4 regions of the Streptococcus sp. oral taxon 071 str. 73H25AP genome follow, and region 1 is predicted to be linked to each of the others. Evidence: predicted binding sites of a transcription regulator. Region 1 holds the regulator's gene; each other region holds the start of a gene.
The links. The regulator CtsR, encoded in region 1, represses protease genes until heat stress. The targets are predictions, from matches to a motif close to TTGGTCAAAAAAGGTCAAANA.

Region 1 (7,811 bases):
GTGTTAAACTTCGACCGCACCTGATCTGGGTAATGCCAGCGTAGGGAACGATACTTAGCCGAATTCTGCACCTTTTCCATATATGGAAGGGGTTTTCTTTTTGTCAAAAGGAAACCTGAGAAGAGGAGGTTTTTATGAAAGCAAGCATTGCCTTGCAAGTCTTGCCCCTATCACAGGGGATTGATCGAATTGCTATTATCGATCAAGTGATTGCTTATCTGCAAGCTCAGTCCGTGACCATGGTGGTGACACCCTTTGAAACGGTCTTGGAAGGGGAGTTTGATGAGCTTATGCGCATTCTCAAAGAAGCTCTTGAAGTGGCCGGGCAGGAGGCAGATAATGTCTTTGCCAATGTCAAAATAAATGTAGGAGAGATTTTAAGTATTGATGACAAACTTGAAAAGTATACTGAGACGACACATTAGTCTATTGGGTTTTCTAGGAGTCTTGTCAATCTGGCAGTTAGCGGGAGTATTCAAACTTTTACCCAAGTTTATCCTGCCAACTCCTCTTGAGATTCTCCAGTCCTTTGTTCGTGACAGAGAATTTCTCTGGTACCATAGCTGGGCGACCTTGAGAGTGGCTTTGCTAGGTCTAGTCTTAGGAGTCTTGATTGCCTGTCTTATGGCGGTGCTCATGGATAGTCTCTCTTGGCTCAATGACTTGATTTATCCCATGATGGTGGTTATCCAGACCATTCCGACCATTGCCATAGCGCCTATCTTGGTCTTGTGGTTGGGTTATGGGATTTTACCCAAGATTGTCTTGATTATTCTGACGACAACCTTCCCTATCATTGTTAGTATCTTGGACGGTTTTAGGCATTGTGACAAGGATATGCTGACCTTGTTTAGTCTGATGCGAGCAAACCCTTGGCAAATCCTTTGGCATTTTAAAATCCCGGTCAGTCTGCCCTACTTTTATGCAGGTCTGAGGGTCAGTGTCTCCTACGCCTTTATCACAACCGTGGTGTCTGAGTGGTTGGGAGGTTTTGAAGGTCTTGGTGTTTATATGATTCAGTCTAAAAAACTGTTTCAGTATGATACCATGTTTGCCATTATTATTCTGGTGTCGATTATCAGTCTTCTAGGTATGAAGCTGGTCGATATCAGTGAAAAATATGTGATTAAATGGAAACGTACTTAAAATAGAGCGTTTTTGAAAAAGAAAAGAGGAAATGAAAATGAAGAAAACATGGAAAGTGTTTTTAACGCTTGTAACAGCTCTTGTAGCTGTCGTGCTTGTGGCTTGTGGTCAAGGAACTGCTTCTAAGGACAACAAAGAAGCAGAAGTTAAGAAGATTGACTTTATCCTAGACTGGACGCCAAATACCAACCACACAGGTCTTTATGTAGCAAAGGAAAAAGGCTATTTCAAAGAAGTTGGAGTGGATGTTGACTTGAAATTGCCACCAGAAGAAAGTTCTTCAGACTTGGTGATCAATGGCAAGGCACCATTTGCTATCTATTTCCAAGACTACATGGCTAAGAAATTAGAAAAAGGGGCAGGCATCACTGCCGTTGCCGCTATCGTTGAGCACAACACATCAGGAATCATCTCACGTAAATCGGACAATGTCAGCAGTCCAAAGGACTTGGTTGGGAAGAAATACGGAACTTGGAATGACCCGACTGAACTTGCTATGTTGAAAACCTTGGTGGAATCTCAAGGTGGAGACTTCGAAAAGGTCGAAAAAGTACCAAACAACGACTCAAACTCCATCACACCAATTGCCAATGGCGTCTTTGACACTGCTTGGATCTACTATGGGTGGGACGGTATCCTTGCCAAATCTCAAGGTGTAGACGCCAACTTCATGTACTTGAAAGACTATGTCAAGGAATTTGACTACTACTCACCAGTTATTATCGCAAACAACGACTATCTCAAAGACAACAAGGAAGAAGCTCGTAAAGTCATCCAAGCCATCAAAAAAGGCTACCAATATGCTATGGAACATCCAGAAGAAGCTGCGGATATTCTCATCAAGAATGCACCTGAACTCAAGGAAAAACGTGACTTTGTCATCGAATCGCAAAAATACTTGTCAAAAGAATACGCAAGTGACAAGGAAAAATGGGGACAATTTGATGCTGCTCGCTGGAATGCCTTCTACAAATGGGACAAAGAAAATGGTATCCTTAAAGAAGACTTGACAGACAAAGGCTTCACTAATGAATTTGTAAAATAATGACAGAAATTAGACTAGAACACGTAAGCTATGCCTATGGCGATGAAAAGATTTTAGAGGACATCAACCTGCAGGTGACTTCGGGTGAAGTGGTTTCTATCCTAGGTCCAAGTGGTGTTGGAAAGACCACTCTCTTTAACCTAATCGCTGGGATTTTAGAAGTCCAGTCTGGGCGAATTGTCCTTGATGGCGAGGAAAATCCTAAGGGGCGCGTGAGTTATATGTTGCAAAAGGATCTCCTCTTGGAGCACAAGACGGTGCTTGGCAATATCATCCTGCCCCTTTTGATCCAAAAGATTGATAAGGCAGAAGCCATTGCTCGAGCGGATGACATCCTTGCGACCTTCCAGTTGACAGCTGTACGGAACAAATATCCTCACGAACTTAGTGGTGGAATGCGCCAGCGTGTGGCCTTGCTTCGTACCTACCTTTTTGGGCACAAACTCTTTCTTTTAGACGAAGCCTTTAGCGCCTTGGATGAGATGACCAAGATGGAGCTTCACGCTTGGTATCTGGAGATTCATAAGCAGTTGCAGCTAACGACCTTGATCATCACGCATAGTATCGAGGAGGCCCTCAGTCTCAGCGACCGCATCTATATCTTGAAAAATCGCCCTGGGCAGATTGTTTCAGAAATTAAACTAGATTGGTCTGAAGATGAGGACAAGGAAGTCCAAAAGATTGCCTACAAACGTCAAATCTTGGCAGAATTAGGTTTAGATAAGTAGAAAAATAGGGAGTTGGTGAAGATTATCCTTTACCAGCGCCCTTTTTGTCTATAAATGGAAATTCTTATAGATAAAAAGTGATATAATTGACGTATGGTGATGTGATGAAAAAAGAAGAAATTAAAACATATTTAGATACAGATCTTGAATTTAATGTTAATGGCCGAGGTGCTTGTTTCTTATCCAGCATTTGTGTAGTTGGATATGATTATGAAGGTCAGCAGTTTAATGCGATTGATGAAGCTATGGAAGCTAAGGTTTTTGATAGTAAAAGTTTAGTGGATATTTGGGATGAAGTTTTACCACAAGTATTTTAAAATAAAAATATGGTCACATTATTTCAAGAGATAATAGAAAGAGCTTGAATGATGTTAAATAATGAATTACATGACTACGATAAACCAGACTCATCCGATGAAATAGATGAACTCATTATTTCGGAGTCCAATCTTGAAGGGTACAGTGATTTTTACAAAGAAAGTGAAGAGTCAAAAGTTTGGTGGATTGATAAGATAGATGTTAGAGGAGAGCTATTGTTCAGTTTTGATCAGCAAAAAATTTATAATCTTTTTCTTGATTATCCTCACAATATGACGGAAGAAGAAGTTAAAATTTTTGATATCGAAAATCCATTTTGGAGAGATTTTTTTTCGGATAGAATGTCACAAACTATACATTTATTCGTAAGAATTGAATGATATGACTGAAAAAGATTATACACAATAGTAAACATGCTTAGATACAACTAGACTATTTTTGATGTTCAGTCACCTCCCTCATAATTCATTTTTGATGGATACTGTGATATAATTAAGATACGAAGGATAGAGGTTGAGAATCTGTCACCAACGCGCCATTTAGCTAGTGGGTCGAGAAATGCAGGAGCCTCGACAGTCCTGTCTATCCTTGCAAATAAATCAGCCCTTAGAAACAAATCTAAGGGCTTTTTGACCGGTCGATTTTATCAGCAATTTCAACTTTTAAAATTTCATTTTCAAATAATCTCATCCATCGTAAACCTGTTTTAACAGATAAAGCATTATACTCTTCATCAAAAGTATGCTTATCTTCAAAAAGACAAATTCCCTCAAAGGTCTGGTTATCAACGTCTGTCATCGTTACAACTTTATTGTTAAACTTTCTAAGTCCCATTTTTATTTTCCTGATTTTGTAGTACTATAGTTTGTTATATTATTGGAATCCCTTTAACGTAAGCTTCCTTAGCTTTTGCTAGTGTCATCTTGTTTGGGCCTCCATCAATGTTGGTTTCCCCCGTATTTTGCCAATTACAATGATCACAAATGTCATAAACAGCGGTCAATGTTCCGCAAACTGGACAATGTACGTATTCTTCATCATTAATCATTACTAAGTTTTCTTTACCAGTCTTATTCATAATTATTTACTCCTAATTATTGTTTTTAAAATAGTGAAACCAGAAATATTAATTAGCTAGAACTAAATATTTTTATATTAAATTCTCTTATCTTTCTAAACTTTTCTGAGATAGGCTTTCTTAGCTTCTGCAAGAGTTATAGTATCATTATACTTCAGCATTGGAGCTATTGCTAATGATTGAGAGAGTTTTCTAGATATGCTATAATATTACCAGGTAATAAAAAAAGCACGTCTGACCGTGCTAGTTTCTTGCCTGCTGAACTCGTCAATATTACGCCCTTTTCAGGGCTCTTTTTTGTGGACTTTTTTAGGAACTTTCAAGAAAAACTAAGGCGATTTAATGCCTAAATGTTTTTAAAGAAAGTCAGTATTTTCAAGGGATGAGCTCTAAAAATTTGACTTATAGAGTGTTAAATGATAGCATAGTCAAAGATAGTCAAGGTTCAAAGAAGGAGTTTGATTTACTATGAGATTTAAAAATACATCAGATCATATCGAAGCCTATATCAAGGCGATTTTAGACCAGTCTGGTATCGTGGAATTGCAGCGGAGTCAGTTGGCGGATACCTTTCAGGTTGTGCCAAGTCAGATCAACTATGTCATCAAGACACGTTTTACTGAAAGCAGAGGTTACTTGGTTGAGAGCAAGCGAGGTGGTGGAGGCTACATTCGCATTGGGCGGATTGAGTTTTCCAGTCATCATGAAATGCTCCGCGATTTGCTTTACTCGATTGGTGAGCGAGTTAGTCAGGAGATTTATGAGGATATTCTCCAGCTTTTGGTGGAGCAGGACTTGATGACCAAGCAGGAAATGACCTTGCTGACTTCAGTAGCAACAGATCGTGTCCTAGGGGAAGAATCCTCAGCTGTCCGTGCCAATATGCTCCGACAGCTATTACAAGAGGTAGATAGAAAAGAGAAGTAAGATGAACTATTCAAAAGCATTGAATGAATGTATCGATAGTGCCTACATGGTTGCTGGCCATTTTGGAGCTCATTACCTAGAGTCTTGGCATTTATTGATTGCCATGTCCAATCACAGTTACAGTGTGGCAGGTGCAACTCTAAATGATTATCCTTATGAAATGGACCGTTTAGAAGAGGTTGCGTTGGAACTGACTGAAACGGACTATAGCCAAGACGAAACCTTTACGGAATTGCCCTTTTCCCATCGTTTGGAGGTTCTCTTTGCAGAAGCAGAGTATGTGGCCTCAGTAGTCCATGCAAAGGTGCTAGGGACAGAGCATGTTCTCTATGCGATCTTGCATGATGGTAATGCCTTGGCAACTCGCATCTTGGAGAGAGCAGGCTTTTCTTATGAAGACCAGAAAGATCAGGTCAGAATTGCTGCTCTTCGTCGCAATCTAGAAGAACGTGCAGGATGGACAAGAGAAGATCTCAAGGCTTTGCGTCAACGTCATCGCACAGTAACTGACAAGCAAAATTCTATGGCCAATATGATGGGCATGCCTCAAGCTCAAAGTGGTGGTCTAGAGGACTACACGCATGACCTGACGGAGCAAGCGCGCTCTGGCAAGTTAGAGCCAGTTATCGGTAGAGACAAGGAAATCTCACGTATGATTCAGATTTTGAGCCGGAAGACCAAGAATAATCCTGTCTTGGTTGGTGATGCGGGTGTCGGGAAAACAGCTCTGGCACTTGGACTTGCTCAGCGTATTGCCAGTGGGGATGTACCTGCGGAAATGGCAAAGATGCGCGTGTTAGAGCTTGATTTGATGAATGTCGTTGCGGGGACACGTTTTCGTGGTGACTTTGAAGAGCGTATGAACAACATCATCAAGGATATCGAGGAAGATGGCAAAGTAATCCTCTTTATCGATGAACTCCACACCATCATGGGTTCTGGTAGCGGTATTGATTCGACTCTGGATGCGGCCAATATCTTGAAGCCAGCCTTGGCTCGTGGAACTTTGAGAACGGTTGGTGCAACCACTCAGGAAGAATACCAAAAACACATCGAAAAAGATGCAGCCCTTTCTCGTCGTTTTGCCAAAGTGACGATTGAAGAGCCAAGTCTAGCTGACAGCATGACCATTTTGCAAGGTTTGAAAGCTACCTATGAGAAACACCACCGTGTGCAAATCACAGATGAAGCTGTCGAAACGGCTGTTAAGATGGCGCATCGTTACTTGACTAGTCGTCACTTACCAGATTCTGCTATCGACCTCTTGGATGAGGCGGCAGCAACTGTGCAAAACAAATCCAAGCATGTGAGAATGGACGAATCCGACTTGAGTCCAGCTGACAAGGCCTTGATGGATGGCAGGTGGAAACAAGCAGGCCAGCTAATCGCAAAAGAGCAGGAAGTCCCTGTCTATAAAGACTTGGTAACAGAATCTGAAATTTTAACCACCTTGAGTCGTTTGTCAGGGATCCCAGTCCAAAAGCTGACGCAAACAGATGCTAAGAAATACTTGAACTTGGAAGCGGAGTTGCACAAACGTGTCATTGGTCAAGATCAAGCTGTTTCAAGTATTAGCCGTGCCATTCGCCGCAATCAGTCTGGTATTCGCAGTCACAAGCGCCCGATTGGTTCCTTTATGTTCCTAGGACCGACGGGTGTCGGGAAGACCGAATTGGCCAAGGCCTTGGCAGAAGTTATTTTTGATGACGAATCAGCCCTTATCCGCTTTGATATGAGTGAGTATATGGAGAAATTTGCGGCTAGCCGTCTCAACGGTGCCCCTCCAGGCTATGTGGGGTATGAAGAAGGTGGGGAGTTGACCGAGAAGGTTCGCAACAAACCATACTCCGTACTCCTCTTTGACGAGGTAGAGAAGGCCCACCCAGACATCTTTAATGTCCTCTTACAGGTTCTGGACGACGGTGTCTTGACAGATAGCAAGGGGCGCAAGGTTGATTTTTCAAATACCATTATCATCATGACGTCAAACCTTGGTGCAACAGCTCTTCGTGATGACAAGACGGTCGGCTTTGGGGCCAAGGACATTCGTTTTGATCAGGAAAATATGGAAAAACGAATCTTTGAAGAGTTGAAAAAAGCTTATCGACCAGAGTTTATCAACCGTATTGATGAAAAGGTGGTCTTCCACAGTTTGGATAGCGACCACATGCAGGAAATTGTCAAGATTATGGTGAAACCATTGATTACTAGCCTGGCAGAGAAGGGTATCGATTTGAAACTACAAGCTTCGGCACTGAAGTTGCTAGCTAGTCACGGTTACAATCCAGAAATGGGAGCTCGCCCACTTCGCAGAACCCTGCAAACAGAAGTGGAGGACAAGTTGGCAGAACTTCTTCTTAAGGGAGAATTAGTGGCAGGAAAGACCCTCAAGATTGGTGTCAAAGCTGGTCAATTAAAATTTGATATTGCTTAAAAATGGAGAATCAGGAGTTGTCCTGATTCTTTTTGTATTTATTTTTAAAAAACCAAAGGAAATAAGTTGACAATATGTAAATATTGGTTATAATAAGAATAAATAGATATTAAGATTTGTATAGAATGAAAAAGA
Region 2 (7,811 bases), 560 kb from region 1:
AAGGTTATATAGTCCCGATAAGATGGTAGAAATATCTATCAGTACTTTGTAACTCGCAAAGAATGATGGCTCCAAAGTCGCTCGTCATTCTACGGTTGCCGCTATCATGCGGTCACCCTATGCGCCTTACTAGCTTCAGAAATAAAAAAGTATCGTTTTTATTTCTTTCGCGTCGTAACTCTTAGACAATAGAAAATTTCTATCAGTACTTTGTAACTCTATAACAATATTTTTTAAGGGGGGACATTTTTATGTCAGAACGTAAATTATTCACGTCTGAATCTGTATCTGAGGGGCATCCGGATAAGATTGCAGACCAAATTTCAGATGCGATTTTGGATGCTATTTTAGCAAAGGATCCAGAGGCGCACGTTGCTGCTGAGACAGCTGTATACACTGGTTCTGTCCATGTTTTTGGTGAAATTTCTACAAATGCTTATGTGGATATCAACCGTGTGGTTCGTGATACCATTGCAGAGATTGGTTATACGAATGCAGAATATGGTTTTTCTGCGGAAACAGTTGGAGTTCATCCATCGCTTGTTGAGCAGTCGCCGGATATCGCCCAAGGTGTTAACGAAGCCTTGGAAGTCCGTGGAAGTGCAGATCAAGATCCGCTTGACTTGATTGGTGCTGGTGACCAAGGTCTCATGTTTGGATTTGCAGTGGATGAGACAGAAGAACTCATGCCATTGCCAATCTCACTCAGCCACAAGTTGGTTCGTCGTTTGGCAGAACTTCGTAAGTCTGGTGAAATCAGTTATCTTCGTCCAGATGCCAAATCACAAGTTACAGTTGAGTACGATGAAAATGATCGTCCAGTACGTGTGGACACAGTCGTTATTTCAACTCAGCACGATCCAGAAGCTACTAATGAACAAATCCATCAAGATGTGATTAACAAGGTTATCAAAGAAGTTATTCCAGCTTCTTACTTGGATGAGCAAACAAAATTCTTCATCAATCCGACTGGCCGCTTTGTAATCGGTGGACCTCAAGGAGACTCAGGTTTGACTGGTCGTAAGATCATCGTGGATACCTATGGTGGCTATTCTCGTCATGGTGGCGGTGCCTTCTCTGGTAAGGATGCGACTAAGGTGGATCGTTCTGCGTCATATGCAGCTCGCTACATTGCCAAGAATATCGTGGCAGCAGGTCTTGCTAAGAAAGTAGAAGTGCAATTGGCCTATGCCATCGGTGTGGCACAGCCTGTTTCTGTTCGTATCGATACTTTCGGTACAGGAACAGTAGCTGAAAGCAAACTTGAAAAAGCAGCGCGTCAAACCTTTGATCTTCGCCCTGCAGGAATTATCCAAATGCTGGATCTTAAACGTCCAATTTACCGTCAAACAGCGGCTTATGGACACATGGGACGTACAGATATTGACCTTCCATGGGAACGTTTGGACAAGGTAGAGGCTTTGAAAGAAGCTGTGAAATAAAATAAAAAAGATTGGTAGTACACAACTACCAATCTTTTTTGCAAGTGAAAACCAGCTTAAAAGCTGGTCTTCTTATTTTATAGGGATTGAGATCTCAATCAATTTATCCGAATAGAGGGTTTTGATATTTGCTTCATCGATACTTTCTTTGTCGATTTTACGTTTCAAGAAGAAGTCTTGGATGGTTTCAATTTCGGGTTCACGAATAGCACGGTGTTTGTTCGAAATGAGGATTTCATAGTGAAGCGGGGCTTGTGTGAAAACCACATCTGTATTTCCGGCCGAATAGACCTCAACAAGAGTTGCGTCAGTACTTTCTAATTGGCTTTTAACAAGTTGCGAGTGTGAATTAGTCGTGTTGATAAGCTTCATAACAGTTCCTCCGATTTTCTAACTCTATTATAGCACTTTTTGGATAAAATCGTGCAATTTAGTCAATTCCATGTTGGATTTTCCAAGCTTCAATTCCCCATTTATGGCTACCACGTTTGAGTTTTTCAATTGCTTCATCAATAGGAAACCAAGCAATATGATTAAAATCTTCCAATGGTTTTTGTACTTCTTGGAAAGAAGTAGCTTCATAGAGATAAGCTGGGTTGTAGTAGTAGGTATCACGGTGGCGAGAGTAGAAATACTCATCAGCTTGCCCATAATAGGTTCCAATCTCAGCTGTAAAGCCTAGTTCTTCGATTAGTTCTCTCTTCAGTGCTTCTTGATGATCTTCGCCTGCTTCAATTTCTCCACCTGGCAAGAACCAAGCACCATTGGGAGCTTGAACTAGGACAATTTGTTTTTTTTCTGCATCCGGAATAACTGCGTACACACCATAGCGGGGCTGGTAGGTTACATTCTCTTTTTTTTCACCAAAAGTGGGGTTTTCCATTGCTTTTTCCTCATTCTCTAGTGTCTTTATTATTATCATAATGGACGAGGGGCTAGCTGTCAAGAATTTACAGTTATTTTAGTAAAAAAAGGTGCAGAAAATGATAGACTTCCTGCACCTGTTAGGTCGTTTTATTCTTCTTTTTCAGAAGTAACCTCTTCTGTTTTTTCAGTTTTTTTGGCAGATTTGATTTGAATCTTACCATTGCTTGTCATGACTGCCTTGAGGTCTTTTTCGCTTGGATTTTCAAGGTAGTAGTCTGTAATAGCATCCTCGATATGGTCTTGAATGGTACGACGGAGTGGGCGTGCTCCCATTTTGGGATCATAACCTAGGTCAACCAACTTTTCCTTGACCTTGTCTGTCACATCGAGGTGGATGTTGTTGCTAGAGAGGCGTTTGTTGACATCCGCTAGCATGAGTTCGACGATTTGGAGAAGGTTGTCCTTGCTGAGAGGTTTAAATTCGATGATGCCGTCAAAACGGTTCATAAACTCAGGACTAAAGAAGTTGCCGAGTTCACCGAGAACAGAGTTGGTTCGACCTTCACGAGCAGCTCCAAAACCAACACTGGCTTCGGCCTTACCGGTACCGGCATTTGAGGTCATGATAATGATAGCATCCTTAAAGCTAACTGTTCGTCCTTGTCCGTCTGTCAAACGGCCATCGTCTAAGACTTGAAGGAACATGTGCATCACATCTGGATGGGCTTTTTCGACTTCATCGAGAAGGATGAGTGAGTAAGGATTACGACGAACTTTTTCCGTTAACTGACCCGCTTCATCGTAGCCAACATAACCTGGAGGGGCTCCGACCAATTTAGCCACACTGTGTTTTTCCATGTATTCACTCATATCAAAGCGAATCATGCTGTCAGCAGAACCAAAGAGTTCAATGGCTAGTTGTTTGGACAGTTCTGTCTTACCGACACCAGTTGGTCCGACAAAGAGGAAACTTCCGATTGGGCGGTTAGGAGTTCCAAGACCAACACGATTACGACGGATGGCTTTGGCAATCTTATCGACAGCTTCATCTTGACCAATGACATGAGCTTTGAGGTCGTCTGCTAGATGGATAAGCTGAGACTGTTCTTTTTCTTTGAGTTCTCCGACAGGAATATTGGTTTTCTGCTCAATGATATGCTCAATGGTTTTCTCGCTAATGATAGGAGTATCCTGGTCAGTCACCTTGTTTTTCTGCATTTCCTTGTATTTGGCAATCTGATCGCGGAAATAGGCAGCCTTTTCAAAGTCTTCCTCTCGAGTAGCCTGAGCCTTGAGATTCTCAGCTTCAATTAAACGCTGGTCAATCACTTTGGGATCAACAAAGTTCAGCGTCAGATTCATTTTTGAACCGGCTTCGTCCAAAAGGTCAATAGCCTTGTCAGGTAAGAAGCGGTCTTGAATGTAACGATTGGACAGATTTGCAGCAGCTTCTATAGCCGCATCAGTATACTTGACGTGATGGTAGTCTTCGTATTTCTTTTGAACCCCTTTGAGGATGGTAATGGTTTCTTCGACAGTTGGTTCATCTACCTTGACAGGTTGCATACGGCGTTCGAGGGCAGCATCTTTTTCAATGATACGGTATTCATTGAGAGTAGTGGCGCCGACCAGTTGCAATTCACCACGGGCAAGGGCTGGTTTGAGGATATTTCCTGCATCCATATTGCCATCGCCTGCTGACCCTGCACCAACAATTTCATGGATTTCGTCGATAAAGAGGATGATGTCCTCGCGTTTGCGAATTTCTTCCATGAGCTTTTGCATGCGTTCTTCAAATTGGCCTCGAATCCCTGTTCCTTGAACTAGACTAACCACATCCAGACGGATGACCTGCTTGCCTTGGAGTTTATGGGGAACATCACCATCGACAATCTTCTGAGCTAGACCTTCAACAACAGCTGTTTTACCAACACCTGGTTCTCCGATAAGGACAGGATTGTTTTTGGTTCGACGGTTGAGAATTTCTATAACGCGGATAATCTCCTCGTCTCGGCCGATAACAGGGTCAATATCTCCTCGACGAGCTATTTCAGTCACGTTGATACCATATTCCTCTAGGAGCCCTCTTTCTTGGCTAGGAGGAGGTGTTTGAATAGGTCCGCGGTTTTGAGGTCCGTATCCCCCATTGCCTCCGTATCCCCCACCGGATTGAGTTGGAGGGACGTTATTTGAAGAAGCCCTGAAATTGTTCAAATCATTGAAAAAGTCTCCAAAAGGATCAAAGTCATGATTGTTTAAATCAGTCATTCCTTTAAAGAGGGTATTATTTGGATCTGTTTTGATAATTTTATAGCAATTTTGACAGAGATCAATTTGCTTTTGCTGTCCATTGATATTGGTATACAGATGAATTGTTGAGTCGTTAATTTTACAGTTTTGACAGAGCATACATCTACCTCATTTCATTCTCATTCTTGGTCTAAGAAAAAGGTCAAGAATAGTCAAAGTTTTATACTTTCATTATAGCATGATTAAGGTGTAAAGCAAGTAAAAAGATTGGGAAGTGGTCATTTTTAAAAGAAGGATTTATGGAGGATTAAGCGACTTGAAGGTAAGAAAAAATCCCATTTGTGGTGACAAAAAGGATTCTCATTCATCAAGCAGGGGTCTCTCTGCTGTTTGTATATTAGTAAAGGAGTTCGTAGATCTCCATTGCAATCAAATCAATGCTATCAAAGGTATAAGTTTCACGAGCCTCTACATCGCGAAGGGTGAAGAGTGATCCGTTTTCTTCGTCGTGGCTGTAGGCAACTTCTGCGACAACAACACCTTCACGTTCAAAATTACGTTTTAGATTTCCACCATCTTTTGTCATTGCTTCTAGGCGGTTAATGATTCTAACCAAATGTGATTCCATTTTGATTCTCCTCCATTTCTTATCGTTTCTATTTTACCATAAACAAGAGGTAGTTGACTAGAAAAAAACTGTAATTTCTCTCTATTTCTCCATTCTATCAGGTTAATTGTTAAAATTAGAGAAAAAGGATTGCATTTTAATTCAGTTTATGTTATAATCATACAATCTAATATATAGAAAGTTGATTGAATATGAATTTTTCTTTTTTACCAAAGTATTTACCGTATTTTAACTATGGTGCTCTGATTACCGTGTTAATTTCCATCTTTGTTGTCTGCTTAGGAACTATTATAGGTGTGTTACTGGCCTTTGCTCAGCGATCACGCTTTAAACCGCTCGTTTGGTTTGCAAATGTGTATGTTTGGATCTTCCGTGGAACTCCGATGATGGTTCAGATTATGATTGCCTTTGCTCTTATGCATATCAATGCTCCGACTATTCAAGTGGGAATTTTAGGAGTTGATCTTTCTCGTCTGATTCCTGGTATTCTGATTATTTCTATGAATAGTGGAGCTTACGTTTCAGAAACTGTTCGTGCGGGGATCAATGCGGTTCCTAAAGGGCAGTTAGAGGCCGCTTACTCTCTTGGTATTCGTCCGAAAAATGCCATGCGTTATGTCATTTTGCCACAAGCTATCAAGAATATTCTTCCAGCGCTGGGAAATGAGTTCATTACCATTATCAAGGATAGTTCCCTCTTGTCGGCAATTGGAGTGATGGAGTTGTGGAATGGTGCAACGACAGTAGCAACAACAACTTATTTACCGTTGACTCCCCTTTTATTTGCAGCCTTTTACTATTTGATTATGACCTCTGTTTTGACAGTAGCGTTGAAAGCATTTGAAAAACATATTGGACAAGGAGACAAAAAATAATGACAGAAACCTTGATTAAAATTGAAGAATTACATAAGTCTTTTGGGAAAAATGAAGTTTTAAAAGGCATCAATCTTGAGATTAAACGAGGAGAAGTTGTGGTCATTATCGGTCCGTCAGGGAGCGGGAAATCAACTCTCCTTCGTTCGATGAATCTCCTTGAAGAAGCAAGTAAAGGTAAGGTTATCTTTGAAGGAGTTGATATCACTGATAAGAAAAATGACCTTTTTGCTATGCGTGAAAAGATGGGCATGGTATTTCAACAATTCAACCTCTTTCCCAATATGACAGTGATGGAAAATATCACTTTGTCACCAATTAAAACCAAAGGAGAAAGCAAGGAAGTTGCGGAGAAAAGAGCACAGGAACTGTTAGAAAAAGTTGGTTTGCCAGATAAGGCGACGGCCTATCCACAGAGTTTGTCAGGTGGTCAGCAACAACGGATTGCCATTGCACGTGGACTTGCTATGGAACCAGATGTTTTGCTTTTTGATGAGCCGACTTCAGCCCTAGACCCTGAGATGGTTGGAGAAGTTCTGGCTGTTATGCAAGACCTTGCCAAGTCGGGGATGACCATGGTGATTGTGACTCATGAAATGGGCTTTGCGCGTGAGGTAGCAGACCGTGTTATCTTTATGGCAGATGGAGTTGTTGTCGAAGATGGAACGCCAGAGGAGATTTTCGATCAAACAAAAGAGCAACGGACCAAGGAATTTTTGAGTAAGGTTTTGTAATACCTCATTTTTGGAAGAAATGGAGTAGGAATCATGGCTTCCAGTAAAGAATATTTAGATTTTATTCTCGAACAGCTATCAGAGCTAGAGGAGATGAGTTATCGTCCAATGATGGGAGAGTATATCCTTTATTATCGTGAGAAGATTATTGGGGGAATCTATGATAATCGTTTGTTACTGAAGCCTGTGAAGGTGGTCATGGATCAACTGGGACAGACTAGGCTTGAACGTCCTTATGAAGGAGCTAAGGAGATGATTTTGATAGAAGACATTGAAGATAAGTCATTTCTAACGAGATTAATCAAGGATATGTATGAAGTCTTACCAGTTCCAAAAGTTAAAAAGAAAGCATGACAGATTTACCTAATATCAATAGGCACTAAAAGCTCGACAAGAGCTTTTTCTTATAGTTTCAAACTATAAGGTCTATTAGTCAAGAAGTGTTAGAATGGCAAGGTATTTTTTGATATAATAGAGGATATTTGACAGAAAAGAGAAGTGATATGACACAGATTATTGATGGGAAGGCTCTTGCAGCTAAGTTACAAGGACAGTTGGCTGAAAAGACGGCCAAACTAAAAGAAGAAACTGGTCTAGTTCCAGGATTGGTAGTGATTTTGGTGGGGGACAATCCTGCCAGCCAAGTCTACGTTCGCAACAAGGAACGGTCGGCTCTTGCTGCAGGATTACATAGTGAAGTAGTGCGAGTTCCTGAAACCATTACACAAGAAGAATTGTTAGACTTGATTGCTAAATACAATCAAGATCCAGCTTGGCATGGGATTTTGGTTCAGTTACCTTTACCCAAACATATCGATGAAGAGGCAGTTTTATTAGCCATTGACCCTGAAAAAGACGTGGATGGTTTCCACCCGCTAAACATGGGTCGCCTCTGGTCTGGTCATCCAGTTATGATTCCTTCGACACCTGCAGGAATTATGGAAATGTTTCATGAGTATGGGATTGATCTAGAAGGTAAAAATGCGGTTGTTATCGGTCGCTCAAATATTGTTGG
Region 3 (7,811 bases), 540 kb from region 1:
TAGAAGAACTCACTGAGATCCTCCTCTACAAATATACGAAGCATATCAGACATATCATTGGTTGCAAGTTTTAGACGAGATAGATTTTCAAAGTCCTCCCACCAAACTTTCCCTTCGTCTGAAGATTGGAGCTCGCCAGTAAAGTGTTCGGTCTTGTAAAATAGGACGACATAACGGTAATCCTCATCGTCGTACCAGTCCTTGATGCCACAGAGTTGGGGTTTGGAAATGGTTAGACCCGTTTCTTCTTTCACTTCACGAATGACAGCATCGACAAAGGATTCGCCACGTTCAACATGACCACCAGGAAAAGTAATGCCGGGCCAGTCGGGACTAACTCGATCTTGAACCAGAACCTTGTCTCCGTTTTGAATCATACACATGTTGACAAATTCGACGGTTTCTCTTCTGTTCATTTTTCACAACCTTTGATCTTTAATCATAATGCAGACTTCCTGCCACCCAGCCAGTACAGAGGGCAGAAGTGATGTTAAAGCCACCCGTGTGGGCATTGATATCCAGTACCTCGCCAGCAAAGTGGAGACCAGGTACTAGCTTACTTTCAAGGGTTTTAGGATTGATTTCCTTAAGACTGACGCCTCCTTTGGTGACAAAGGACTTAGCCAATGACATTTTACCAGTAACAGGAATTTTGAGAGCCTTGATGGACTGGAGAAGTTGCTCGCGTTCTTTTTCAGTTAGCTGTTTAACTTTGTCAGGATATTCTTGAACAAAAAATTCTGCCAAGCGTTCTGGCAACAAGGTTTTTAAAGCATTTTTCAAGGATTTTTCCCGATTTTTTTCTAGAAATGCAGCCAAGTCTTTCTCAGAAAGTTGAGGCAAAACATCCAGTGAGAGAACTTCCCCACCCTTGACAAGACTAGACATACGCAGAGCAGCTGGACCAGATAAACCAAAGTGGGTAAAGAGCAAATCATGAGTGATGACATGCTTGCCGTAGCTTAAGGTCACATCGTCTAGTGAAATTCCCTGCAAGGCCTTATGCGGAAAATCAGTCAACAAAGGACTCTCAGCAGCTTCAAGATCGGTAATGGTGTGCTTAAAATGGCGGGCAATCTCGTGACCAAAACCAGTCGAACCAGTGGAAGGGTAGGATTTTCCACCAGTTGTGACAATGAGTTTATCGCAAGTGAAGATTTGGTCTGCGGACTTGAGGACAAACTGGTCGTCTATCTTTTTAACCGAAACAATCTCCGTTTGAGTAGCAACTTGTCCGCCGAGTTCAGTGATTTTCTTTTCCAAGGCTTCGATAATGGTCCGAGACTTGTCGCTGGCAGGAAAGACGCGGCCGTGGTCTTCAACCTTGAGTTTAACACCGTTTTCCGTGAAAAAGTTGATGATATCATGGTTATCAAACTGGGAAAAGACACTGTATAGAAAGCGTCCATTTCCAGGGATACCAGCTAGTAGGTCATCTAAGCTTCCGTTATTGGTCACATTGCAGCGACCACCGCCCGTTCCAGCTAATTTTTTCCCAAGTTTGCGATTTTTCTCGATGAGAAGGGTTTTCTGACCATAAAAGCTACTGGAAATCGCAGCCATCATACCAGCAGGTCCACCACCGATGACAATAGTATCAAAATGTTTCATAGCTCTATTGTACCACAAAAAACAAGAGATGCTTGGCATCTCTTGTTGCTCATGATCTTAGTTAATTTCATATCCCATCAACAAACCGCCATCTTCTGCATAGAAACTGCAGAGACCAGATGTTGGAATGATTTTGATATTGGCTTGAGGGAAGGTTTCCAGCAAGCGTTCCGACAATTGCTGACAGAATTTTTCATTGCTGCGATGAGCCATGACGATACGGCCACCAGTATAGCCAGCCTTGATGAGTTCTTCATAGGCTGCTTGAAGGGATTTTTTTGGTCCACGCGCTTTCTGGAGCAGTTCTAAGGTTCCAGTTTCACTTGCTTCCCCAACCATACGGATGTTGAGAAGGCCAACGACTGTACCGATAAGCTTACTCAAACGGCCATTTTTTACCAAGTTATCGACTTTAGCGAGGACAAAGAGCAACTTGGTTTTTTCTTGGTAGGCTGTGATAGCTTCAACAATCTCCTCATAAGAAAGTCCTTGATCAATCAATTCATTGATTTTTTCGACAATCAAGTCAACTTCCCCACCCGCAGATAAACTATCAATAACATGAATCTGAGTGTCAGGATGTTCTTCAAGGTAGATATTCTTAGCAAGCTGCGCACTATTATGACTGCCAGAAAGAGCACCAGTGATGGTAACGACAAAGATATGCTTGGCACCTTCGAATGCACGCAAGTAATCATCAGGGCTAGGACAGGCTGATTTTGAAGCCTCAGAAGTCGCATACATGGTTTCCATCATGTGGTCAATGTCGAGATTGGCATCATCAATAAAGACCTCATCAGCAACTTGAATGGTTAAAGGAACACTCACAAATTCAGTATCGATAGCAAGAGTAGGCAGTTGACGATAATCACAACCAGAGTCAGCTACAATCTTCCAAGTCATAGAAATTCTCCATCTTTGTCACTTATACATTGACAAAGGTTCTGTCTTTTTTTACAATTATATCATGAAAGCCCTTGAAACAAAAGTACCACCTCTCTGTTGTCACAAGTAGAAAGAAATTGTTATGTCTGAACGTAAAATATCTGAAAAATCTCTTGAAAATCTCAGAAAATCAAATCAAGAATCCAATTTTTTAACCAGAGAAGCAATCGAGACGGCTCTTTTGCAACTTCTAGAAAAAAAAGATTTGGCTAAGATCAGCATTTCGGAGCTGGTCAAAAGGGCGGGAGTCTCTCGTGCCGCCTTCTATCGCAACTATGACTCCAAAGAAGAGATTTTGGAAAGCGTTTTTAAACGCAGTGTCCATAACATTATGGAACAGTTGAGCCACTACGATGTCAAAACCGATCTTTATCTGGTCTGGGTACACCTTTTCCGCGCAGCCAAGAAAGAAGCCAGGGTTATCCAACTTGCTCTGGACTACCACTTGGAAAAGATTTTCGTCCAAGCCATGCAGGAATTTCTGGAAAAATACCACGGAAAGTCAAAAGGTGTCAGCAGCTACCTTCATTCCTTTTGGAGTTCTGCCATCGTATCGGTTTTGCTCAAATGGATCAAGGATGGCATGAAGGTTCCAGCAGAAAAGATTGCGGATTTACGCTTGCCATTTTTCAAAAAATAGGGGATAAGGAGAAGACTTATGACAGAAAAAAGACTGGCTTGGGATGAGTACTTTGCTGCCCAGGCCTTACTGATTGCCAATCGTTCGACATGTAAACGTGCCAAGGTGGGAGCTGTCCTAGTCAAGGATAATAAGGTGATTTCAACAGGCTACAATGGTTCCGTATCAGGAACAGAGCACTGTATCGATCACGAATGTTTAGTCATTGAAGGCCACTGTGTCCGTACCCTTCACGCTGAGGTCAATGCTATTCTCCAGGGGGCTGAACGAGGGGTTCCTAGAGGATTTACAGCCTATGTGACCCATTTCCCTTGTCTGAACTGCACCAAACAACTGCTTCAAGTTGGTTGCAAGCGCGTGGTTTATATCAACCAGTACCGAATGGATGACTATGCCCAGTACCTTTATCATGAAAAAGGCACCGAGTTAACCCATTTACCATTAGAGACTGTTCAGACAGCTCTTCAAGAGGCAGATTTGATTTAAAAATTAATTAAAATAAATGGTTTAGAAAGCTTTTTAAACCGTTTTTTGATATAATAAGAAGAATAAATTGAAAGAAGGAACTCAGAAAATGGGAAAAATTGAAGTCATTAATCATCCACTTATTCAACACAAATTGTCAATCTTGCGTCGTACAGACACTTCCACAAAGGCTTTTCGTGAACTAGTAGACGAGATTGCAATGTTGATGGGATATGAAGTACTTCGTAATCTTCCACTTGAAGACGTGGAAATCGAAACACCTATCACAAAGACCGTTCAAAAACAATTGGCTGGTAAAAAATTGGCGATTGTCCCAATCTTGCGTGCAGGTATCGGGATGGTAGATGGTCTCTTGAATCTGGTTCCAGCAGCAAAAGTTGGACACATCGGTATGTACCGTGATGAAGAAACCCTTCAACCAGTTGAATACTTAGTGAAATTACCTGAGGATATTGACCAACGTCAAATTTTTGTCGTTGATCCAATGTTGGCAACAGGTGGCTCAGCAATCTTGGCAGTAGATTCCCTTAAAAAACGTGGCGCTTCAAATATCAAGTTTGTCTGCCTAGTATCTGCTCCAGAAGGAGTGAAAGCCCTCCAAGAAGCACACCCAGATGTAGAAATTTTTACTGCAGCCTTGGATGAACACTTGAACGAACACGGTTATATCGTTCCAGGTCTTGGAGATGCTGGAGACCGCTTGTTTGGTACTAAATAAAATTCCAAAGTAAATATTGAAACTAGAAGTTCGTTTTTGACTTGAAAGGAGGTTGAGTTTTTGTTTCTGTTTAGAGGATAGAGCAAAAATTTGACCTTTTTTGACCAAAAAGATATAATAGTTCTGTATTGAGTCGTATGACTAAGAAAATTTAACATTAAAAGGAGAAATGAATGATTCCTGTAGTTATTGAACAAACAAGTCGTGGAGAACGTTCCTATGATATTTACTCTCGCCTTCTGAAAGACCGCATCATCATGCTAACAGGTCCCGTTGAAGACAACATGGCCAACTCTGTTATCGCCCAATTACTTTTCTTGGATGCCCAAGACAGCACAAAAGATATTTACCTTTATGTAAATACTCCGGGTGGTTCTGTTTCAGCTGGTTTGGCAATCGTTGATACCATGAACTTTATCAAGGCAGATGTCCAAACAATCGTTATGGGGATGGCTGCATCCATGGGAACTGTCATTGCATCAAGTGGCGCAAAAGGCAAACGTTTCATGCTTCCAAATGCAGAGTACATGATTCACCAACCAATGGGTGGTACAGGTGGTGGTACCCAACAGACAGATATGGCAATCGCTGCAGAGCACTTACTTAAAACTCGTAAGACTTTGGAGCAAATTCTTGCAGATAACTCTGGTAAAACAGTTGAGCAAATTCATGTAGACGCAGAACGTGATTACTGGATGAGTGCCCAAGAAACACTTGAGTATGGTTTTATTGATGAAATCATGGCCAACAACTCTTTGAGCTAACCAACCTAAAAAGCAAACTCGACGGGGTTTGCTTTTTTTGGTATAATAGGGGAAGATTTCTTAGAAAGAGGATTCCTCATGTTTGAAAAAACAAATCGATCAGGATTAATCATCTATCTCTACTATAATCGGGATGCAAAAAAACTTCAGGAATACGGTGATATCTGTTACCATTCCAAAAAACATCGTTACTTGCAGCTCTATGTTCCAACTGAGGAGCTAGATGACTTAGTTGAGAGATTAGGTAAGGAAAGATATATCAAGAAAATTAGACGGTGTCACATTCAAGAGTTAGAAACTCCTTTTGTTGGGAATCTCTATCGAAATGAAGAAAACGTTATCATTTAAAAAAGTGAATAAAAAGGTTGACAATTTTCTGATAATTCGGTATATTCTTAACATACTATTTTGGAACAACATTATAAGGAGATTAAAAATGAAGAAAAAATTTGCCCTATCTTTTGTGGCCCTTGCTAGCGTAGCCCTTCTCGTTGCTTGTGGAGAGGTCAAATCAGGAGCCTCAAACGCTGCTGGTAACTCAGTCGATGAAAAGACAATTAAGATTGGATTTAATTTTGAAGAAACAGGTGCCGTAGCAGCCTACGGAACATCTGAACAAAAAGGGGCCCAACTTGCCGTTGATGAAATCAATGCAGCAGGTGGTATCGATGGAAAACAAATCGAAGTTGTAGACAAAGACAACAAGTCAGAAACTGCCGAAGCAGCTTCTGTTACAACGAACCTTGTAACCCAATCAAAGGTGGCAGCTATTGTAGGACCTGCGACATCTGGTGCAACTGCTGCAGCTGTAGCTAACGCTACCAAAGCAGGAGTGCCATTGATCTCACCAAGTGCTACTCAAGATGGATTGACTAAAGGTCAAGATTACCTATTTATCGGAACATTCCAAGATAGCTTCCAAGGGAAGATTATTTCAAACTATGTGACAAACAAATTGAATGCTAAGAAGGTTGTTCTTTATACTGACAATGCTAGTGACTATGCTAAAGGTATTGCTAAATCTTTCCGTGAAACCTACAAGGGTGAGATTGTAGCAGATGAAACGTTTGTAGCAGGTGATACAGACTTCCAAGCAGCCCTTACTAAAATGAAAGGGAAAGAGTTTGACGCTATCGTTGTCCCAGGCTACTACACAGAAGCAGGTAAAATCGTAAACCAAGCCCGTGGTATGGGAATTGATAAACCAATCGTTGGTGGTGATGGATTTAACGGTGAAGAATTTGTTCAACAAGCAACAGCTGAAAAAGCATCAAACATTTACTTCATCTCAGGATTCTCAACTACAGTTGATGTTTCTGAAAAAGCTAAAGCCTTCCTTGAAGCATACCGTACTAAATACAATGAAGAGCCTTCAACCTTCTCAGCCTTGGCCTATGACTCAGTTTACCTAGTAGCAAATGCTGCAAAAGGTGCTAAAAACTCAGGTGAAATCAAGGACAACCTTGCTAAAACCAAAGATTTTGATGGTGTAACTGGTCAAACAAGCTTTGATGCTGATCACAATACAGTGAAAACTGCTTACATGATGACTATGAACAATGGTAAAGTAGAAGCAGCAGAAGTTGTAAAACCATAACATTAGAATAGTAGTTGAAATAGGGAATGAGCCTTTGACTCACTCCCTGTTTCGGTGTTTATGAACTTGTGAAAATGATGAAAATTTTCTAAAAAATAACGATAGAAAAGAGTGAATGCTATGCTCCAACAACTTGTGAATGGTTTAATTCTGGGTAGTGTTTATGCACTTTTGGCCTTGGGTTATACCATGGTTTATGGAATTATCAAACTCATCAACTTCGCCCACGGTGATATTTATATGATAGGTGCCTTTATTGGTTACTTTTTGATTAATTCCTTCCAAATGGATTTCTTTTTAGCTTTGATTATTTCAATGGCAGGAACCGCACTACTTGGTGTTGTGATTGAATTTCTTGCCTACCGTCCTTTGCGACACTCTACACGCATTGCTGTATTGATTACTGCCATCGGGGTGTCTTTCCTACTGGAATACGGAATGGTTTATCTCGTGGGCGCCAATACTCGTGCCTTCCCTCAAGCAATTGAAACCGTCCGTTTTGATTTCGGGCCAATTAGCTTGACAAATGTTCAATTGATGATTTTAGCAGTTTCTGTACTCTTGATGGTTTTATTGCAATTGATAGTCCAAAAAACAAAAATGGGGAAAGCCATGCGTGCGGTATCAGTTGATAGTGATGCTGCTCAATTGATGGGAATTAATGTAAATCGTACAATCAGCTTTACCTTTGCTTTGGGTTCAGCCCTTGCTGGTGCAGCAGGTGTCCTCATTGCCCTTTACTACAACTCTCTTGAACCTTTGATGGGTGTGACTCCAGGTCTGAAATCATTCGTTGCGGCCGTACTCGGTGGTATCGGGATTATTCCTGGTGCAGCTCTAGGGGGATTTGTGATTGGCTTGTTGGAAACTTTTGCAACTGCCTTTGGTATGTCTGATTTCCGTGATGCCATCGTTTATGGAATCTTGCTTCTGATTCTGATTGTTCGACCTGCGGGTATCCTTGGTAAGAATGTGAAAGAGAAGGTGTAAACAATGAAGACAAATCTTAAAGTAAATATTCTCTGGTTATTCCTTCTGTTAGCGGGTTAT
Region 4 (7,811 bases), 270 kb from region 1:
CCTCGGTATCACACCTGCAGACCGTAAGGTTGCTGTCGCTGCACGTCAAAAAGCTGAAGAAACCGGCGGGCCTGCCCTTGCTCTCGAATTGCCATCTGGCGACATTGTAACTGGTAAAAACTCTGAACTCTTTGGTCCTACAGCTGCTGCCTTGATAAATGCTATTAAAAAATCAGCTGACATCGCTAAGGAAGTAAAACTAATCGAGCCTGAAGTCGTCAAACCAATTCAAGGTCTTAAAATCAATCATCTAGGTAGCCGCAATCCGCGACTCCACTCAAATGAAATTTTGATTGCACTTGCCATCACAGCTATGGAAAATCCTGACGCCGCGCGTGCCATGGAAGAACTTGGTAACCTCAAAGGTAGCGAAGCCCACTCTACCATCATCTTGACCGATGAAGACAAGAACGTCCTTCGTAAACTAGGTATCAACGTGACCTTCGACCCATTCTACCAATACGACCGCTTGTATCGTAAGTAACGATTCGAACCTCTCCACGCTCGGAGAGGTTTTCTCTCTGTTTCATGAGCTAGCTTTATGATATAATGAAAGAAGAAAACTGAAAGGATTTACCATGTCAAAAGAAGTTATTGTTGAAAGTTTTGAACTTGACCACACCATTGTCAAAGCACCCTATGTCCGCTTGATTGGGGAAGAAACAGGGCCAAAGGGAGACATCATCTCCAACTTTGATATTCGCTTGGTGCAGCCAAATGAGGATTCTATCCCTACCGCTGGTCTTCACACTATCGAGCACCTCTTGGCAAAACTCATCCGTACCCGCATTGACGGCATGATTGACTGTTCGCCCTTCGGTTGCCGTACTGGTTTCCATATGATTATGTGGGGGCGCCATACCAGTGCTGAGATTGCTGCTGTTATCAAGGATTCGCTCAAGGAAATCGCTGAGACCACTACTTGGGAAGATGTTCCTGGAACAACTATCGAATCTTGTGGAAACTACAAGGACCACAGCCTCTTTTCTGCTAAAGAATGGGCGAAACTTATCCTAGAACAAGGGATCTCAGATGATGCCTTTGAACGTCATGTCATCTAAAAGAAAAAGAACCAGTTACAATAACTGGTTCTTTTTTATTCTCAAAATCTCGAGTTAGGCTTTCTCACGAATGACCAAAACGCCATCTTCCATATCTGCTTCTAGGTGTTTGGCATCTAGGTGATCCAAGTGGAAGTCCGTTACTTTATCACGGATTTGTTGTTCAACCACGCGTCGGAGAGGACGAACACCCATGACTTCGTCATAACCTTCTTCTGTGATAAAGTCCTTAGCGGCTTGGCTGACTTCCAAATCAATATCTTTCTTAGCCAAGGTTTGGTTGACTTCAGCCAACATCAAGTCCACAATCTTAGAAAGATCTTCCTTATTTAAGTGTGAGAACTCGATAACAGCGTTAAAGCGGTTGAGGAACTCTGGACGGAAGAATGGTTTCAAGCGATCCATCAACTCTGGTTTATCCGCATCTTCTGTCAAGTTGGCTTCATAGCCAAAGCCAGCATTTGATGTTGCGATAATGACAGTGTTTTTAAAGTTAACGGTATTTCCTTGGCCATCTGTCAAGCGACCATCATCCAAAACTTGGAGGAGAAGGGTAATGACTTGAGGATCCGCCTTTTCAATTTCGTCCAATAGAATGATAGAGTAAGGATTACGACGAACACGTTCTGTCAAGGTATTGCTATTGTCATCATACCCCACATAACCGGCAGTTGTACCGATCAGCTTAGATACAGCTGTTCGGTCACTGTATTCCGACATATCCAAACGAATGATAGCATCCTTAGTTCCAAACATATCGAGCGCCAATTGCTTAGCAAGTTCTGTCTTACCAACCCCAGTAGGACCTACAAAGAGGAAGCTACCGATTGGGCGATTGCCTTCATCAAAACCAGCACGGTTACGACGGATAGCACGAGCTACAGCTTCAACCGCTTTATCTTGGCCGATAACCTTGTGTTCCAAGCGATGAGCCATATCTTTCAAACGTTCGATGTCTGAAGCTCCCATTTGTGATACTGGAATACCTGTCATCCGTTCCACAGATTCGGCCACATCATTGACAGTGGCAGTTACCTTCATATCTTCTGTGTGGTTTTCGATTTTCTTTTCTAATTCTGCAATACGTGTTTTGGCATTAAGAGCTGCTTCGAAGTCTTCTGCTTCAACTGCTTTTTCTTGCTTGTCTTTTTCTGCCTCAATTTCACGTTCAACAGCATGAACATCTGTTACTGGATGTTGAGCTGCCAAGTGAGCTGCTGTAACATCGACAAGGTCAATAGCCTTATCTGGCAAGCTACGTTGAGGAATGTATTGGACAGAATAATCTACTGCTGCTTTCAAAACTTCGTCTGGCAAGATGACATTGTGGTGTTGTTGGTAGAGGTCACGAATTCCTTGAAGAATTTTAAAGGTATCCTCTGCTGAAGGAGCATTGACCTTAACTTCGTTGAAACGACGAGCAAGAGCCGCATTCTTCAAGATAGTGTTACGGTATTCGTCTTGAGTTGTTGCCCCAATAACAGTCAATTCACCACGGGAGAGAGCTGGCTTGAGAATATCTGCAAGTCCCTTAGAGCCACTATCACCACCAGTGCTACCAGCACCAAGAATTTGGTGAATTTCATCAAAGAAGAGAATGATATTTCCCGCTTCTTTCACTTCACTAACAAGATTTTGAATGTTTTCTTCAAAGCTACCACGGTATTGAGTACCAGCCTCGAGACCTGAGATATCAATGGAAATGATTTCCTTGTTCTTAATAGCAGCTGGAACATCTCCGTTCACAATGGCTTGCGCCAATCCTTCAACGACAGCTGTCTTACCAACACCTGCATCTCCTACCAGAACAGGATTGTTCTTGGTACGACGTGAGAGGATTTCAGATGTTTCTTGAATTTCCTTGTTTCGTCCAATAACAGGATCCAACTTACCCTCACGAGCTTCCGCTGTCAAGTTACGACCTAATTTAGCAAGGACACCGTCTTGTTTCATACCTGAAGCGTGTTGTTGCATTTGCGCATCAGACTCTGCATTTCTTGGCAATTGCCCAGTTGCACGATACTGAGCAAATTCCTCAGGTGTCACTTCGCGTCCATTAATCAAGTAGCGACGGTTTTCAGAACTGTATCCTCGCATACCACCCATCAATTGGTTAAATAAATCATCCATGTTGTTAAAGTTATTAAAGTTGTTGTTCATATTTTTTACCTCATTTATTGTTTATGATTTGCGATTTCTGATATTGACTATCTTTGACCTTTGTTTTAAAAAATTTAGACTAGCTAACTTGCTACCCTAAGAATAATTTCTGGTTTTTCTTTTTTAAATAAGCCTTTTATCATCTTCTTTTCAAAGTCTGTTAGATTAAACATAGGCCTCACCCCTTTCTTGGGATTCTATACCTCATTCTCAAGGAATGGTTCATTGAAAACGAAGCTTTCTAAGGAGTTCATTTTCCTTATGTTTCTACTATATCACATTGGTCAGTAAAAGTCAATAACTTTTTGACCAAATTTGACTATTTTTAAAAAGTTTTTAGAGCACAAGAAAACCAGTTAGATTAACTGGCTTTCTTTCTATTCTAATTGAATCTTAGCTCAATGCATCATCCATTGAAAGAACTTCGTGGAAGACACGTTGTGTCAATTCAGTTTTTTGTTCTGGAGTGAGGTATTTAGTGTTTACACAGTATCCAGAGATACGCACGATAACATCTTCACCTGACATGATCTTTTCATAAACATCGTTCAAGTCCATAACGTTCAAGTTAACGTGTTGTCCACCGTTTTCGAAGTAACCATCAAGGATTGTTACCAAGTTATCAACTTGCTCATCACGAGTCTTACCAAGAGCACGTGGAGAAACTTGAGTTGTCAATGAGATACCGTCAGCTGCGTAACCAAAGTCTAGGCTAGCAAGTGAGTTCAAGTTTTGCAACCATCCACCTTTAGCTTTGTTAGAAGGGTTCGCACCTGGTGAGAAGAATTCAAGTTTAGACAAGTTCACAGAACCATCTTCGTTGAGGTATACACCTTTGTGGACTGGTGAGTTACCAGTTTGTTTAGAGTAAGCAACGTTAGATGTGATGGTCAAAAGTGATACTGTAGCTTCTGCGTTCTTGTAAAGTTTGTGGCTACGTAGACGAGTTGTGTAAGCTTCGATCAACCATTCTGCCAATTCGTTTGAACGTGGGTCATCTTCACCCCAACGTGGGTATTCACCGATTGTTTCGTAATCGTAGATGTAGCCATTTTCGTCACGGATTGGTTTAACTGTAGCGTACTTGATTGCTGACAATGTATCAACAGTGTTGGCAAATCCACAGATACCGAATCCCATGTTTGCACGTTGTTTAGTTGGCAAGAAGGCCATTTGAACAGCTTCGTAGTTGTACTTGTCTGTCATATAGTGGATGATGTTCAAAGCATCTACATAAGTGTCAGTCAACCAGTCAAGAGATTTTTCAAAGTTCGCTTTAACTGATTCAAATTCAAGAACTTCGTCACGGATAGGATCGATGTCAAATACTTTGTAGTCTTTGTGAACATCGTCGTAACCACCATTCAAACCAGTAAGAAGGGCTTTCAATACGTTTACACGAGCACCGAAGTACTGGATATTGTGGCGTTGTTCTTCGTTTTCTGGGTCGAGTGGTGACACACAGCATGAGATACAGCTCATTTCACCATATCCGTCTTTAGCCATTGTTGTTACACCTTCATATTGGATAGAAGAGTGTTTGTGGCTCATGTGCATACAGTAGCGACGGAAGTTGTATGGCAATTTGTCAGTCCAAAGAACTGTCAAGTTTGGTTCTGGTGAGTTACCGATGTTATCAAGAGTATTCAAGAAACGGTAGTCCATCTTAGTAACACGGTGACGACCGTCGTTACCCATACCTGCCATAGAAGTTGTGATGAAGGTTGGGTCACCTGAGTACAATTGGTCATATGCTTTTGTACGAGCAAATTTAACTGTACGAAGTTTCATAACGAAATCATCAACAAACTCTTGGATTTCTGATTCAGTAAATGTACCACGAGCAAGGTCACGTTCTGCAAAGATATCAAGTACGATTGGCACACGTCCTAGAGATGTAGCAGCACCGTTGATAACACGGCAGACAGCCATGAAGGCGATGTTAACCCATTGGATGGCTTCTTTAACGTTCATCGCTGGTTTGCGGACATCAACTCCGTAAAGGTCACCCAAGCGAACGACTTGTTGCAATGCTTGGTATTGAAGGTTTACTTCTTCACGAAGACGGATTGTTTCTTCATCGATTTCTTCAATTGCATTCCAATCGTTTACTTTTTCTTGCATCAAGTAGTCTGCACCGTAAAGAGCAAGACGTGCATAAACACCGATGATACGTCCACGTGAGTATGCATCTGGAAGACCAGTTACAGTGTGAGCGTGACGAGCACGACGGATGTTTGAAGTGTAAGCACGGAAGATACCGTCGTTAACTGTTGTCACATATTTAGTGAAGATTTCGTGAACAGCTGGATCTGGTTCGTATCCATTTTCTTTCAAAGTAGTTTCAGCCATACGGATACCACCTTTTGGCATGAAATTCAATTTGAAGAGTTCATCGTTTTGGATACCGAAGATCAATTCGTTTTCTTTGTCGATAAATCCAGCAGGAATATCAGCAATAGATGTTGGACGAGTGTCCATTGGGAAACGAGTTTCTTCGTAGTGTGCTTTTGTTTCTTCTACGATTTTTTTGATGTGGAGTGAACGTTCTGTTGGTCCAGCAAGGAAACTTTCATCTCCATCGTAAGGTGTGTAGTTAGCTTGAACGAAGCGAGAAATACTTGCTTTTTCTTTCCAATCTACGCCTTTGAAGCCTTCCCAAGCTTTATCAAAAATATCTTGCGCTTCAACAACTGTCTTAACAACCATGTTAATGTCCTCATTTTTCTTTCTAGTAACAAGTATCTGTTACATTCATGAGACAAGTATACCATACAGTAACCGATTTCATCAAGGGGAAAACAGCCTTTTTAGCGCTTTCTTTTATAATACAGTCTGTTTTTCAATACAATCTGTATTATATATTTGAAAGGAAAATTACTCTTTTCCATTTTTTCAGAAAAAAAGGTATAATGAATAGAAAACGACACTAGAAAGGAAGCCAAATGCTCATATTTCCATTGATTAATGATTTGTCAAGAAAAATCATCCATATCGACATGGATGCCTTTTTTGCTGCGGTGGAAATCAGAGATAATCCTAAGTTAAAGGGCAAACCTGTCATCATCGGGAGTGACCCCAGACAAACAGGTGGGCGTGGCGTCGTTTCTACCTGTAGCTATGAGGCGCGAGCTTTTGGTGTTCATTCAGCCATGAGTTCTAAAGAAGCTTATGAACGTTGTCCTCAAGCCGTCTTTATCTCTGGAAATTATGAAAAGTATAAGGTAGTGGGTCTTCAGATTCGAGCTATTTTTAAACGCTACACGGATTTGATCGAACCTATGAGTATTGACGAGGCTTACTTAGATGTGACGGAAAATAAACTCGGTATCAAGTCGGCCGTCAAAATAGCCCGTCTCATCCAACAAGATATCTGGCAGGAACTACACCTGACTGCTTCTGCAGGTGTTTCTTATAACAAATTCCTAGCTAAAATGGCTAGTGACTATCAAAAACCACATGGTTTAACAGTCATCCTCCCAGATCAGGCTGAGGATTTTCTCAAACAAATGGACATTGCTAAATTTCACGGTGTGGGCAAAAAAACAGTTGAACGCCTTCATGAAATGAGCATTTATACTGGTGAAGACTTATTGGCTGTTTCTGAAGTCACTTTAATCGATCGGTTTGGCAGACTCGGTTTTGATCTTTATCGAAAGGCTAGGGGCATTCATAATTCACCGGTCAAGGCCAATCGTATTCGCAAGTCCATTGGCAAGGAAAAAACCTACGGAAAAATCCTGCAAGTAGAAGAAGACATCAAAAAAGAGCTAACTCTTCTCTCAGAAAAGGTAGCTCACAATCTCAGCCAACAAGGCAAAGCTGGAAAAATCATTATCCTAAAAATACGATATGCTGACTTCTCTACTCTAACTAGACGGAAAAGCCTCCCACAAGCAACACAGGATGCTAGTCAGATTTCTCAAACTGCCCTTCAACTCTACGAAGAACTAGCTGAAAAAGAGAAAGGCGTTCGTCTACTAGGAATTACAGTGACAGGATTTTAAAAAGCTTGAAGGAATCTCCCTTCAAGCTTTTTCTTATACAAATAAACGCACAAAACTATAAAGCAACAAGACACTACCGAGTACGATACGGTATTTACCAAAGAGTGTAAAGTCGTGCTTCTTCACATAGCTGGTCAAGAAACGAATAGCAAGCATGCTGACCGCAAAGGCAACACCCATAGCAACCAAGAGCAAGAACAGTTGCTCAAAACTCAAGAGTTGACCTGCTTTAATAAATTTGAAAATCTTTAAAGCACTGGCTCCGAACATAACAGGAATTCCGAGATAGAAGGTAAACTCTGTTACGACAGAGCGACTTGTTCCATTCAACAAACCACCAACGATAGTCGCACCTGAACGGCTCGTTCCTGGGAAGAGGGCGAGGACTTGGAAGAGCCCAATGTAAAGAGCTGTTTTATAAGGCAACTTGTCTAGCTCTGTTACTGTTGGTTCAATGGCTTGCGCCTTATTTCGTTTTTCAAGATAGATAAAGGCAACACCATAGATAATCAACATAATGGCAACCGAAACCATGTTATGGAAGTTGGCATCAAACCAATCATCTAACTTAAAGACCAATAGT

Region 2: a site for CtsR is predicted at 4,758-4,778, ahead of HMPREF9189_RS07975 (ATP-dependent Clp protease ATP-binding subunit). Genes of this name have one in related genera too.
Region 3: a site for CtsR is predicted at 4,488-4,508, ahead of clpP (ATP-dependent Clp protease proteolytic subunit ClpP). Genes of this name have one in related genera too.
Region 4: a site for CtsR is predicted at 3,272-3,292, ahead of HMPREF9189_RS09295 (ATP-dependent Clp protease ATP-binding subunit). Genes of this name have one in related genera too.

The regions. Positions count from the first base shown of each region.
Region 1 is NZ_GL397254.1:1,721,064-1,728,874, reverse strand. Features, by position in the region: TPP riboswitch at 1-64, shown strand, start outside; gene HMPREF9189_RS10615 (thiamine-binding protein) at 135-425, shown strand; gene HMPREF9189_RS10610 (ABC transporter permease) at 388-1,146, shown strand; gene HMPREF9189_RS10605 (ABC transporter substrate-binding protein) at 1,184-2,191, shown strand; gene HMPREF9189_RS10600 (ABC transporter ATP-binding protein) at 2,191-2,919, shown strand; gene HMPREF9189_RS10595 (hypothetical protein) at 3,024-3,236, shown strand; gene HMPREF9189_RS10590 (hypothetical protein) at 3,285-3,617, shown strand; gene HMPREF9189_RS10585 (hypothetical protein) at 3,856-4,071, opposite strand; gene HMPREF9189_RS10580 (CPCC family cysteine-rich protein) at 4,106-4,315, opposite strand; gene HMPREF9189_RS10575 (CtsR family transcriptional regulator) at 4,784-5,242, shown strand; gene HMPREF9189_RS10570 (ATP-dependent Clp protease ATP-binding subunit) at 5,244-7,676, shown strand.
Region 2 is NZ_GL397254.1:1,162,914-1,170,724, reverse strand. Features, by position in the region: gene metK (methionine adenosyltransferase) at 252-1,442, shown strand; gene HMPREF9189_RS07985 (DUF1827 family protein) at 1,515-1,814, opposite strand; gene HMPREF9189_RS07980 (NUDIX hydrolase) at 1,873-2,325, opposite strand; gene HMPREF9189_RS07975 (ATP-dependent Clp protease ATP-binding subunit) at 2,457-4,718, opposite strand; gene HMPREF9189_RS07970 (DUF1797 family protein) at 4,957-5,187, opposite strand; gene HMPREF9189_RS07965 (amino acid ABC transporter permease) at 5,379-6,062, shown strand; gene HMPREF9189_RS07960 (amino acid ABC transporter ATP-binding protein) at 6,062-6,796, shown strand; gene HMPREF9189_RS07955 (TfoX/Sxy family protein) at 6,830-7,150, shown strand; gene HMPREF9189_RS07950 (bifunctional methylenetetrahydrofolate dehydrogenase/methenyltetrahydrofolate cyclohydrolase) at 7,300-7,811, shown strand, end outside.
Region 3 is NZ_GL397254.1:1,185,352-1,193,162, reverse strand. Features, by position in the region: gene HMPREF9189_RS08105 (8-oxo-dGTP diphosphatase) at 1-416, opposite strand, end outside; gene HMPREF9189_RS08100 (NAD(P)/FAD-dependent oxidoreductase) at 436-1,611, opposite strand; gene HMPREF9189_RS08095 (DegV family protein) at 1,669-2,514, opposite strand; gene HMPREF9189_RS08090 (TetR/AcrR family transcriptional regulator) at 2,639-3,196, shown strand; gene HMPREF9189_RS08085 (cytidine/deoxycytidylate deaminase family protein) at 3,215-3,682, shown strand; gene upp (uracil phosphoribosyltransferase) at 3,771-4,400, shown strand; gene clpP (ATP-dependent Clp protease proteolytic subunit ClpP) at 4,574-5,164, shown strand; gene HMPREF9189_RS08070 (YlbG family protein) at 5,243-5,512, shown strand; gene HMPREF9189_RS08065 (ABC transporter substrate-binding protein) at 5,601-6,761, shown strand; gene HMPREF9189_RS08060 (branched-chain amino acid ABC transporter permease) at 6,882-7,751, shown strand; gene HMPREF9189_RS08055 (branched-chain amino acid ABC transporter permease) at 7,755-7,811, shown strand, end outside.
Region 4 is NZ_GL397254.1:1,451,670-1,459,480, forward strand. Features, by position in the region: gene HMPREF9189_RS09285 (DUF1846 domain-containing protein) at 1-484, shown strand, start outside; gene HMPREF9189_RS09290 (S-ribosylhomocysteine lyase) at 579-1,061, shown strand; gene HMPREF9189_RS09295 (ATP-dependent Clp protease ATP-binding subunit) at 1,116-3,221, opposite strand; gene pflB (formate C-acetyltransferase) at 3,615-5,930, opposite strand; gene dinB (DNA polymerase IV) at 6,167-7,228, shown strand; gene HMPREF9189_RS09310 (undecaprenyl-diphosphate phosphatase) at 7,262-7,811, opposite strand, start outside.